Regions from separate parts of the Comamonas nitrativorans genome, predicted to be linked through region 2. Evidence: predicted binding sites of a transcription regulator. Region 2 holds the regulator's gene; each other region holds the start of a gene.
The links. Region 2 encodes NrdR, which represses ribonucleotide reductase genes. Its sites were predicted from a motif close to CACNANATNTNGTG; they were not measured.
Positions count from the first base shown of each region.

Region 1: the regulator NrdR is predicted to act here: its motif matches at 1,993-2,006, upstream of ACFO3A_RS11475 (ribonucleoside-diphosphate reductase subunit alpha).
Region 3: the regulator NrdR is predicted to act here: its motif matches at 1,577-1,590, upstream of ACFO3A_RS01370 (ribonucleoside triphosphate reductase).

Region 1 is NZ_JBHSEW010000009.1:160,675-164,771, forward strand. It holds gene ACFO3A_RS11475 (ribonucleoside-diphosphate reductase subunit alpha) at 1-1,902, opposite strand, end outside; gene ACFO3A_RS11480 (AAA family ATPase) at 2,087-4,097, opposite strand, start outside.
Region 2 is NZ_JBHSEW010000015.1:35,701-39,797, forward strand. It holds gene ACFO3A_RS14175 (methionine ABC transporter ATP-binding protein) at 1-540, shown strand, start outside; gene ACFO3A_RS14180 (methionine ABC transporter permease) at 533-1,198, shown strand; gene nrdR (transcriptional regulator NrdR) at 1,360-1,806, opposite strand; gene glyA (serine hydroxymethyltransferase) at 1,837-3,084, opposite strand; ZMP/ZTP riboswitch at 3,127-3,280, opposite strand; gene ACFO3A_RS14195 (lytic transglycosylase domain-containing protein) at 3,344-4,097, opposite strand, start outside.
Region 3 is NZ_JBHSEW010000001.1:279,166-283,262, reverse strand. It holds gene ACFO3A_RS01380 (U32 family peptidase) at 1-204, opposite strand, end outside; gene ubiU (ubiquinone anaerobic biosynthesis protein UbiU) at 280-1,320, opposite strand; gene ACFO3A_RS01370 (ribonucleoside triphosphate reductase) at 1,604-3,367, shown strand; gene nrdD (anaerobic ribonucleoside-triphosphate reductase) at 3,483-3,665, shown strand; gene ACFO3A_RS01360 (anaerobic ribonucleoside-triphosphate reductase activating protein) at 3,670-4,097, shown strand, end outside.

The sequences.
Region 1 (4,097 bases), on a different contig from region 2:
CTGGTTGCAGGTATCCAGCGGCAGCCAGCCTTCGGGCCAGCGGGTCTTGTGCATCCACGGGGCGTTGCCCAGCTCCTTGCCCAGCTTGAGGCTGGCGTTGAGCAGGTGGTAGTAGTGGCGTTCGGCCACTTCGTGGATGAACTGCTTGCCTGCCTGGTCGGTGTAGCGCTTGCCTTCCTTGGCCATCAGGTGCGCCAGGCCCAGGATGCCCACGCCGGCATTCAGGCGCTTGCGGCTGGTCACGCCCACCTGGGGCAGCTCGTAGTGGGCCAGGTGGATGCACTTGTCGATCATCAGGAGCGCGTAGTAGGCCACTTCGGCGTACTGCTCTTCCGACTCGACGTTGGAGACGACGATGCCCGCCAGATTGCACGTGGCCACCTCGGGTGCCGAGCGGCGCACGATGAAGTCGATCGGCGTGCCTTCCAGCGCATCGCCCGCCTGCAGGTCGTCCGGCCACATCAGGCTGTTTTGCGAACCGCGCTGCACCTGCACCTGGGTCTTGCCGGGCAGGGTGCGGCGGGTGCCGTCGGCCAGTTGCACTTCGACGAAGGAGATGTCGTCCTCGGCGTACAGCTCCGTCACATGGTTGTACGGTGCCGTAGGCAGGGCGATTTCGGCGCACAGGTTGGAGCTGTAGATCGTGTCCTTGAACGGCGTGTGGCGGTTCATCTCCGAGATGTTGTGTTCGTACACGCGGCCCGTCTCGTTCCACTCGTTGCTGGCGGTAATGAGCAGTTCGCGGGCGCTGACCCACGTCTTCGGGAAGTTCTCGTCGGCGGCGTAGCGCTCGTAGATTTCCTCGAACTTGGCTTCATCGCCGCTGTACAGCGCCGCGTGCAGATCGGGGGCGGTGAAGATGTTGAACAAAAAGATGTCTTCGTTGCGGGCCACCTTGCGGGCGAAGAAGCGGTTGCCGCCCCACGAATAATCCATGCCACGGATTTTCTTGTCCTCGGTGGACATGGGGTTCTTCAGGCGCAACAGGGTGTCCACTTCCGGGTCGAAGATCGGGAAGTAGGTCGTGCAAGCACCGCCCCGGCCGTTTTGCAGGTTGGATTTGACCTCGGCCACCAGCGCCCGGTAGTAGGGCAGCTTGCCCTGGTGGCGGATGACGCCGCCGCGCACCGGGTCGTTCACCGAACGGGTATTGATGTGCGCCCCGATGCCTGCACTCATGTACGTCATGGTGTTGGCGATGTGGTTGCCCACGGCGATCGAGCGGGCGTTGTCCCCCACCGTATACAGGCAACAACTGGCGTAGCCGCGCAGCGGCGTGCCCAGGTTCACATGGTTGGGGGTGGGCGCGTTGATGCGGTTTTTCGACAGATGTTCGTAGAAACGCTGCACGTCGCGCATCCGGCGCTCGCGCGGCTGGTCGACGGACAGCGCCATCGCCATGCGCATGTAGATGAACTGGGGCGATTCGTAGTACACGCCCTTGACCCGGTCGGCAATGGCGTACTTGGTCAGGTGGGTGTGCAGCTGGTAGTGGGCGTACTCGAAGTCGCGCTCGTGGTCGATCCACTCCTGGATCACCGCGTATTCGGATTCGGAGTAATCCAGCATTTCCATGAAGCCCAGCTGTTGCAGCTTGCGGTGCAGATCGAGCACCGTGGGGCGGCGGTTGCGGTACAGGTCCTTGCGGATCAGGGTGGCGTACAGGCGCCCGGCCATGCGGTTGTACGACCAGGTATCGAAGTTCAGGCAGGTGCGGATGAGCTGCTGCTGCAACTCGCGCGAGGTGGCCGTGGTGGACATGGACGAGACGGTTTCCAGCACCGCCGAAGGCCAATCCACCGAATCACCCAGGGACTGTGCGGCCCATTCTCCCCACTGGTTGAGCTTGGAGGGGGTAAACGGCTCTGTGTGGCCGTCGCGCTTGATAATGGACTCGAGCATGGCGTTTCTTCAGCAAAAAGACCGCTCATTACGGTGAATTCGCGGTCAGTATCAATCTAGGAGCAATAAAAGTAGCAACAGCGCCAAAAACACAATATCTAGTGTTTTTTTATACTGAGAATACTACCTATAGTGTCCCGGATTGTAGACCCGTTGAATGCCGCCGGCTGTAACAACGCATGTCTCAAGGCAAAAATCGGAGGGGCACGCCGGCATCCCCCCAGTCCTGCGGACGGCAGGTAAACAGCAGTACCTGATGGCGCTGCGCAGCATCGAACAAGGCCCGTTTCATCTGCGCCAAACGCTGGGCATCGCTGTGCACCAGGGCGTCGTCCAGCATCAGCAAGGTGGGCTGCCCCGCCTCCCGCAACACGTCGGCGTAGGCCAGGCGGCTCAGGATGCCCAGCTGCTCCTGACTGCCATAACTGAGCAATTCCACCGTCCCCTGGAACGTGCCAGCACCCCCGGTGTCAGCGTGGATATGCGCTGGCGCCAATTGGCCATCCAGCTCCAGCGTGGCGCCCGGCTGCAACAGCCGCACATAGTGCTGCAAACGCTGGGCCAGGGGCGCCTGCAGCCGCTGCACCGCCGCCAGGCGAGCCGCTTTCAAGCGCTGCACCAGGAGCTGCAAGGCATCCGCCCGGCGCTGCTGGGCCTGGGCGCGGCGCTCCTGCTGGGCCACGGTGGCGGCCAGCAGCGCTGCCTCTTCCTCCAGGCCGCTGGCGCCCACGGCATCCAGGAGGGCCCGCAGGGCGGCGATTTTCTCCTTGCGGATCTGGCGCTGCTGGGCATGTGCGGCCAGGCTGTTCTGCAGGCGCTCGATGTCCTGGTGCGCCCATTGCAGTTCCGGTGCCTGCAGGGCCTGCGCCTGGGCCTGCAGGCTCTGCTGCAAGGCAGCGGCCTGGGTTTGCAGCTGCACCAGCTGCTGCCGATCCTGGGCCTGCTGAACGGGCGCCTGCTGCAATTGCTCGGCCAGGGCGGTGTATTCCCGCTGGGCAGTGTGGTGCTGCTGTTCGGCCAGGGCATGGGTTTGCCGTGCCTGTTGCAGTTGCTGCAGCCCTTCCTTCCAGGCTTGCTCTGCCGCCTGTGCCGCACTTTGTGCCCCGTCCCAGGCCGGGGAATCGGCCACAGCGGCGGGGATCTGCTCCCATTGGGCCGCATAGGCCTGCGTCTGCGCCTGAACCTGCTGCCACTGGGTATGCAGCAGCTCTATCCCCTGCGGGGCATGCAGCTGCAGGGCTTGTTCGGCCAGGGCCAGTTGCTGCTGCCCCTGTGCCTGCCGTTCCCACAGGGTCTGGGCGGCGTCCACATCGGCCACACCCAGTGGGGCCAGGGCCGCTGCCAGTTGCGCCTGGGCCTGGGCCAGCCGCTGGCGGGCCTGGGCCGCTTCCTGCCCGGCAGGGGTAATGGTCAGCTGCCCGCCGCCCGGCAATTGCACGACGGTGGCGGCATCCAGCGCCATCTGTCCCCGGCCCTGCCAGCACCCGGCAGCCCCGTCCGATTGCCACGGCACCGCAGCGCTGGCGGGCAGGTCAAAGGCCACCACGGTGGCGGCTGCCTGGTACTGGGCGCTGGCGATGTGGACGGCCCGCTCCAGCTGCTGCAACCGGGAAATATCGGTCTTTTTGAGCGTAACCGCAGACAGTTCCTGCGCTAGCTGCTGCACTTTTTGCAAACACACCTGCGCCTGCTGCCAACTTTCCTGCAACGTCTGTTGCTGTTTCTGGCTGGCTTGCCAATGCTGCTCCAGTTCACTGCGCTGCCGGGCCCGGTGTTGCGCTTCCTGGGCCTGCTGCCACTGCTGCCGGGCCTGTTCCAGCGCCTGGTGCAGGCGTTCGGCTTCCTGCTGGCAGCGTGCCAGGTGCTGGCGGGCCTGTTCCACATCGTCCTGCGCCTGGGCCTGGGCTTGCTTGCGCTGCTCCAGGCGCTGCGCCTGCGTGGCCTGGGCCTGCAGGGTCTGGGCAAGCCAGTCCATCTGGCGCTGCAAGTGTTCCAACTGCTGCTGGTCCTGCTGGTGGCTTTGCTGCAATTGCTGCGCCTGCTGCCGATGCGCTTGCGCCTGGGCCAGTTCGGCCTGCCAGGCCGTTTCGGGGCGCAGGCGCTCATCGTCGGCCTGGGCCCGCAGCAAGTCGGCCAGCGCATCCACCTGGCTGCGGTAATCGGCAATGCTGGTTTGCAGGGTGGCCAGCCGGGTC
Region 2 (4,097 bases):
CCGGAAACCACCCGCTCCATCCTCGACCTGCTGCGCCAGGTCAATCGGGAGCTGGGCGTGACCGTGGTGCTGATCACCCACCAGATGCAGGTCATCAAGCAGATTGCCGACCGTGTCGCCGTGATGGAGGCCGGGCAGGTGGTGGAGCTGGGTTCCGTGCTGGACGTGTTCACCAACCCCACCCAGCCGATCACCGAAAGCCTGATCGACGAAATCGTTCCGCAGGAACTGCCCGCCAGCGTGCAGGCGCGTGTGCAAGCACTTACCCAGAGCCTGCCGGCCGGCGAGAGCGGGCAGTTGCTGCGTCTGTCCTACGCGGGCGATTCGGCCTACCAGCCGGTGCTGTCGCACCTGATCCGGGAACTGGGGCTGGACTTGTCCATCCTGCACGGCCAGATCGACGAAATCCAGGGCCAGACCTTCGGTTCGCTGGCGGTGTTTGCCAGCGGGGCGGCGGTGCAAATCGATGCGGCCATTGCTTATTTGCAGCGCAGCGGCGTGCAGGTGCGCCAGCAGCAGAAAGGAAGCGGCGATGTTTGAGAATTTTTCCGCCATGATGCTGGAGCTGTTCGTCGAAGCCCTGTGGGAGACGGTCATCATGGTCGGTGTCTCCGGCGTGCTGGGCGCGGCCTTCGGCATCCCCCTGGGCGTGTTTTTGCGCCTGACCGATCGCGGCGGCGTGCTGGAGAACACGCCGCTGAACGCCATCGTCGGCGGGCTGGTGAATGCCGCCCGTTCCACGCCGTTCATCATTCTGCTGGTTGCCATCATCCCGTTCACCCGCTGGGTGACGGGCACTTCCATCGGCACCTGGGCCGCCGTGGTGCCCCTGACCGTGGCGGTCGCGCCCTTCATCGCCCGTCTGGTGGAAACCGCGTTGCGCGAGGTCGATGCCGGTCTGGTCGAGGCAGCCCAGTCCATGGGGGCCACGACCGGGCAAATCGTCTTCAAGGTGCTGCTGCCCGAGGCCATGCCCGGCATCGTCGCGGCGCTGACCATCAGCCTGGTGAGCCTGACCGGCTACTCCGCCATGGCCGGGGCCGTCGGCGGCGGCGGCCTGGGCGACCTGGGCATCCGCTATGGCTACCAGCGCTTCCTGCCGGACGTGATGCTGGCGGTGGTGTTGATCCTGATCGTCTTCGTCCAGATCATTCAAAGCCTGGGCGACTGGCTGGTGCGGCGCATCAGCCACCGTTAGAACATAAAAGGAGCTATTTCCGATGATGAATAAAGGGTTTCAAGGGTAAATGGCCCTGAAATCCTTTATTTATCAGCGGTACAAGCTCCTTTTTTAAAAGAAAACCCGCTGCGCGTAGTTCGTGCAGCGGGTTTTTGTCGAGAGCGCCAAAGCAGGCAGGGTCAGCGCACCGCGTCCACCAGATTTTTGAAGTCGTCCACATCCTCGAAGCTGCGGTACACGCTGGCAAAGCGGATGTAGGCCACCTTGTCGAGCTGGTGCAGCTCCTGCATCACCATTTCGCCGATGCGGCTGGAGGGCACCTCCCGCGAACCGGCGTTGAGGAGCTGCTCCTCCACATGCTCGATCGCCGCATCGATGGCCGGGGCGGGCACCGGGCGCTTGCGCAGCGCCAGCGTCAGCGAGTCCTTGAGCTTGTTGCGGTTGTATTCGGTGCGCCGCCCGTCTTTCTTCACCACCATGGGGAAGTTCACGTCCGGGCGCTCATAGGTGGTAAAGCGCTTGGCGCAGGCGGCGCACTGGCGTCGCCTGCGGGTGAAGCTGCCGTCTTCGGCCACGCGGGTTTCCATCACCTGGGTTTCCGGGTGGTTGCAAAAAGGGCATTTCATGGCGCTGCGGTGGTAGGGCTTGCGAGCCGCTTAGTTGCTGTAGACCGGGAAGCGGGCCGTGAGCTTGGCCACTTCGGCACGCACGCGGGCCAGGTTGGCTTCGTCATTGGGCGCTTCCAGCACGTCGGCCACCAGGTTGGCGGTGATGCGGGCTTCTTCTTCCTTGAAGCCGCGCGTGGTCATGGCCGGGGTGCCCACGCGGATGCCGCTGGTCACGAAAGGCTTTTCCGGGTCGTTCGGAATGGCATTCTTGTTGATGGTGATGTGGGCGGCACCCAGGGCAGCCTCGGCGGCCTTGCCGGTGATGCCCTTGGCACGCAGATCGACCAGCATGACGTGGCTTTCGGTACGGCTGGAGACGATGCGCAGGCCACGGGCGATCAGCGTTTCGGCCACGACCTTGGCGTTTTTCACGACCTGTTCCTGGTACGTCTTGAATTCGGGTGACAGGGCTTCCTTGAACGCCACGGCCTTGCCGGCGATGACGTGCATCAGCGGGCCGCCTTGCAGGCCGGGGAAGATGGCGCTGTTGATGGCCTTCTCATGCTCGGCCTTCATCAGGATCACGCCGCCGCGCGGGCCGCGCAGGCTCTTGTGCGTGGTGGTGGTCACCACGTCGGCGTGCGGCACGGGATTGGGATAGGCGCCTGCGGCGATCAGGCCGGCGTAGTGGGCCATGTCCACCCACAGGATGGCGCCGATTTCCTTGGCGATCCTGGCAAAGCGGGCAAAGTCGATTTCCAGGGCGTAGGCCGAGGCACCGGCGATGATGATGCGCGGCTTGTGTTCGCGGGCCAGGGCTTCCATCTTGTCGTAGTCGATGGCTTCTTCGGCGTTCAGGCCGTAGGAGACGACGTTGAACCACTTGCCCGACATGTTCAGCGGCATCCCGTGCGTCAGGTGGCCGCCTTCGGCCAGGCTCATACCCATGATGGTGTCGCCGGGCTTGGCAAAGGCCAGCAGCACGGCCTGGTTGGCCTGCGAGCCGCTGTTGGGCTGCACGTTGGCCGCCTCGGCGCCGAACAGTTGCTTCACACGGTCGATGGCCAGTTGCTCGACCACGTCCACGTTCTCGCAGCCGCCGTAGTAGCGCTTGCCGGGGTAGCCTTCGGCGTATTTGTTGGTGAGTTGCGAACCCTGGGCTTCCATGACGGCAGGGGAGCAGTAGTTTTCGCTGGCGATCAGCTCGATGTGGTCTTGCTGGCGTTGGTTTTCGGCCTGGATGGCGGCAAAAACTTCGGGGTCGACAACTTGAACGGTGTTGGAACGTTGGAACATGTTGGATGTGGCAGTTACTGTGTGTGAGTCCCTTGGTAAGCCAAGGGCTGCCCAGGCGAACGGCTGAAAACGCCTGAAAGTTCCAGGCGGTACGCTCCCCGGTGGTTGGTGTGCGCCAAGGCACAAAACTGTTCCACATCAGCAGCGGCCGGACATGCCTGCCCGACCTTGCCTATCGCCAGTTGCGTACTCCGCGATTTTAGCTTACCGCCAGCGGTGGAACGCAAGGCGGGGGCTTATATGAAAGGCGTGGGGGCGCCTACATGTTCCCGGGATTGGCCGCCTCGGCCGGTTGCGTGTCGGCCAGTGCCAGGGTCGGGCTGGCTGCAGCAGCCGTGGTTTGAGGTGCCGGGGCGGGCGGCGGCGGGGCGGCATGGCCGGCAACCTGGCGGATGCGCTGGTACTCGGCCAGTACCTTGGCGGCATAACCGCCATCCGAAGGCAGGTTGGCTGCGCCGACGTAGTACTTCAGCCCCCCTTCGATGGAACCGGAGCGGCGGATGTATTCCTTCAGGATCGTCACGCCCACGCGCATATTGCTGACCGGGTCGAATGCAGCCAGATCGCCGCCGAAGTTCTCATACTTGTCCGTATGCACGCGCGTCATCACCTGCATCAGCCCCTGGGCACCGACGCTGCTTTGGGCAAACGGGTTGAAGCGCGATTCAATGGCCACGACGGCCAGAATCAGAGTCGGGTCGATCTTGTGCCGGGCGCCTTGTTCGTAGGCTTCGGTGACCAGGGCGGCCATCGGCTCGGCAGCCACCTTGTATTTTTTGCTCAACCAGTAGGCAATGGCGGCCTGTTCGCGGGGCAGTTCCTTGGGGTTGGTGGCGGTCGTGCGCTCAATGGCGCCGGGCTCGGGGGTCAGTGTGGCCACTGCTGCGTCGTCCTGGCGCTCTTGCAGCCAGGTGCGCAATTGCGCTTCGCTGGCCGAGCGCCAATCCGGGCGGACAACGAAGACCATGATCGTGCATGCCACGGCAATGCCTAGCAGGGCCAGGGTGTTGCGG
Region 3 (4,097 bases), on a different contig from region 2:
GGTGCTGAGGACGACTTCCTTGCCGGCATCGCGCAGCATGTGGGCAATGTCCAGCCAGTCGCTGTGGCGCAGCTCGTGGCGGCGCGAGCAGACCACTTCGCCCAGGTAAACGATGTCCACCGGCGTTTGCGCCATGGACTGGTAGAACTCGAACAGCGTGTCGCGGTGCCAGTAGTACTGCACCGGGCCGAGGGATAACTTCATCATTGCAATCAAAAAATCGGGTTGAATCAGGTGCTGACCCTTGTAGGGAAAGCGCTGAAAGCTATAAAAACTGGTTTACTTCCAGGGCCGGTGGTAGGCGCCCAGGGTGTGCTGCTGGCCTTCGGCCACCTGGTCCAGGCTGGCCATCCACGCCGTCTTGGGGGCGTACAAATGGCCCTGCGCCATGCAGTGGTCGATGGCTTCGCGCCAGACCTTGGTGACCTGCGCCACGTAGGCCGGGCTGCGCTGGCGGCCTTCGATCTTGAAGGCCCGCACGCCCATCTTCACCAGCTGGGGCAGCAGCTCCAGGGTGTTCAGGCTGGTGGGTTCCTCCAGCGCGTAGTAGTTGCTTTCCTCGCCCACGTCGAACCGGCCCTTGCACAGCGTGGGGTAGCCCGCGTTTTCGCCGTGGCCGTATTTGTCGATCAGCACGCCGTTCAGGCGCGATTCGACCCCGGTGTCGGTGTCTTTCCAGCGCACGAACTTGGCGGGCGAACACACGCCATGCGTGTTCGGCGATTCGCCCGTGGCGTACGACGACAGGGCGCAGCGCCCCTCCACCATCACGCACAGGCTGCCGAAGCCGAACACCTCGATCTCCACGCTGGTGCGGTTGGCGACCTGCTTGACCTGCTCCAGCGACAGCACGCGCGGCAGCACCGCACGCTGGATGTTGAACTGCTGCTGGTACAGGTTGATGGCGTCGTGGTTGGTGGCCGAGCCTTGCACGGACAGGTGCAGGCGCAGTTGCGGGTGCCGGTCGGTGGCGTAGCGCATCAGGCCGGGGTCGGCCAGGATGACGGCGTCGATGCCCCAGGCCGCAGCGCGGTCCAGGGCCGAGCGCCAGGGCGCCGGGTTGCTGGCCTGGGGGTAGGTGTTCAGTGCCATCAGCACCTTGCGGCCCCGGTTGTGGGCGTAGGCGATGCCTTCCTGGATGGCTTTTTCGTCGAAGTTCAGGCCCGCGAAGTTGCGGGCATTGGTGGCGTCGCGCAGGCCCAGGTAAACGCAATCGGCACCGCCGTCGATGGCGGCTTTCAGCGCTGGCAGGCTGCCAGCGGGGCAGACCAGCTCGGGCGCTGGCGGCAGGGTCAAGGTGGGGCTGGAAGAAGCAGACATGGAGCAACCGCAATATGAAAAATCATTGAAATGTAGTTTTTTTGCCAACAAGATGACCTGATCTTTGTCAAATCTTGCCGGTGCGTTGTTGAGAAATTTGATCGGGATTGGTGCGAAAACATGCGGCCTCTACGGTGCGCACCCAGGCCGAAAGGCGAGTCTGGAAACATTTGAATACCCCTGCTGCCGGTGCCGGTGAAGGGTGTTTCTTTGATCTGATGCAAACCCATATCTAGTGTTTTGAAAATACGATAAACGCTACATATAGTGTTTTGGAGTGTTTATGTCCGTCGTGACCCCTACCGCAGCGCAGGCCAAAGTTCAAGCCGAGAGCCCCATCCAGGTGGATGTGGAAAGCGCCATCAACGAATACCTCACCCGTGCCGACTGGCGTGTGAACGCCAACGCCAACCAGGGGTATTCCCTGGGTGGGCTGATCCTGAACGTGGCGGGGAAAGTCACGGCCAACTACTGGCTCTCGCACGTCTACGCGCCGGAAATCGGCGAGGCGCACCGCAACGGCGACCTGCATATCCACGATCTGGACATGCTCAGCGGCTATTGCGCGGGCTGGTCGCTGCGCACGCTGCTGCACGAGGGGCTGAACGGCGTGCCGGGCAAGGTCGAGGCCGGGCCGGCCAGGCACATGAGTTCCGCCGTCGGGCAGATCGTGAACTTTCTGGGCACGCTGCAGAACGAGTGGGCCGGGGCGCAGGCGTTTTCCTCGTTCGACACCTATATGGCCCCGTTCGTGCGCAAGGACGGCATGAACTACGCCGAGGTGCGCCAGTGCATCCAGGAGCTGATCTACAACCTGAACGTGCCCTCGCGCTGGGGCACGCAGACGCCGTTCACCAACCTGACCTTCGACTGGACGTGTCCTGAAGATCTGCGCGAGCAGGTGCCGGTGATCGGTGGCGTGGAAATGCCGTTCAGCTACGGCGACCTGCAGGTCGAGATGGACATGATCAACCGCGCCTACATCGACGTGATGACCACGGGCGATGCCAAGGGCCGGGTGTTCACCTTCCCCATTCCTACCTACAACATCACCAAGGACTTTCCCTGGGAAAGCGCCAATGCCGACCTGCTGTTCGACATGACGGCCAAGTACGGCCTGCCGTACTTCCAGAACTTCGTCAATTCCGAGCTGGAGCCGCACATGGTGCGCTCCATGTGCTGCCGGTTGCAACTGGACTTGCGCGAACTGCTCAAGCGCGGCAACGGCCTGTTCGGCAGCGCCGAGCAGACCGGCAGCGTGGGCGTGGTGACGGTGAACTGCGCCCGCCTGGGCTATCTGCATGCGGGCGACGAGGCGGCGCTGCTGGCCGCGCTGGACCGCCTGCTGGAATTGGGCAAGCGCAGCCTGGAAGTGAAGCGGCGGCTGATCCAGCAACTGATGGACGAGGGGCTGTTCCCCTACACCAAGCGCTATCTGGGCACGCTGCGCAACCACTTCTCCACCCTGGGGGTGAACGGCATTAACGAGATGGTGCGCAACTTCACCCACAACGTGCATGACATCACCAGCGACTGGGGCCATGCCTTTGCCGTGCGCCTGCTCGACCATGTGCGCGAGCGCATCGTCGCCTTCCAGGAAGAAACCGGCCACCTCTACAACCTGGAGGCCACGCCGGCCGAGGGCACCACCTACCGCTTTGCCAAGGAAGACAAAAAGCGCTGGCCGGACATCCTGCAGGCCGGCACGCCCCAGCAGCCCTACTACACCAACAGCTCGCAACTGCCCGTGGGCTTTACCGACGACCCGTTCGAGGCCCTGGAGCGCCAGGAAGCGCTGCAAACCAAATACACCGGCGGCACGGTGCTGCACCTGTACATGGGCGAGCGCCTGTCCAGCGGCGCGGCCTGCCGGGAGCTGGTCAAGCGCTCGCTCACGCGCTTTCGGCTGCCGTACATCACCGTCACGCCCACCTTCTCGATTTGTCCCCAGCATGGCTATCTGGCCGGGGAACACCCGTTCTGTCCCAAGTGCGATGAAGAGCGCCTGGCAGAAAAACGTCGCCGCCAGCAGTTGCAGGCAGCGTGATGAAAACCATAGCTTCTACCGCTGGTAAAAAGGCATTTTCAGATACTTTTATCTTTAAAAACCAATGAACACAAGCGAAACAAGCTATCCCTTTATTCAATTGAAAGCAACCACCATGAATGCACTCTCTACCCCCGAAACCGCCGCCCTGACCGCTGCCGTGCAGCTGACCGATGCCGAACGTCAACCTTGCGAAGTCTGGACGCGCGTCATGGGCTACCACCGCCCGGTGGCCAGCTTCAACATCGGCAAGCAGGGCGAGCATCACGAGCGCCAGTTCTTCCGCGAACAGCGCTAACCCCATGGCCCGCCATATTGCATTGGGGGCCGCCACACTGCGCGTCAGCGGCCTGACGCGCATGACCAGCATCGACTTTCCCGGCAAGCTCGCTGCCGTGGTGTTCTGCCAGGGCTGTCCCTGGCGCTGCGGCTATTGCCACAACCCCGATCTGCTCGACGCCACCGCGCCTGCGGCCATGCAGTGGGGCGAGGTGCTGGCTTTCCTGCGCCAGCGCCAGGGGCTGCTCGATGCGGTGGTTTTCTCCGGCGGCGAGCCGTTGCTGCAACCCGGCCTGCTGGCCGCGTTGCAGGAGGTGCGCTCGCTCGGTTTTGCCACAGGCCTGCACACCGGTGGCATGTACCCCGAACGCCTGTCTGCCGCCTTGCCGCACCTCGACTGGGTGGGGCTGGACATCAAGGCGCAGGAAGCTGACTACGCCCGCATCACCGC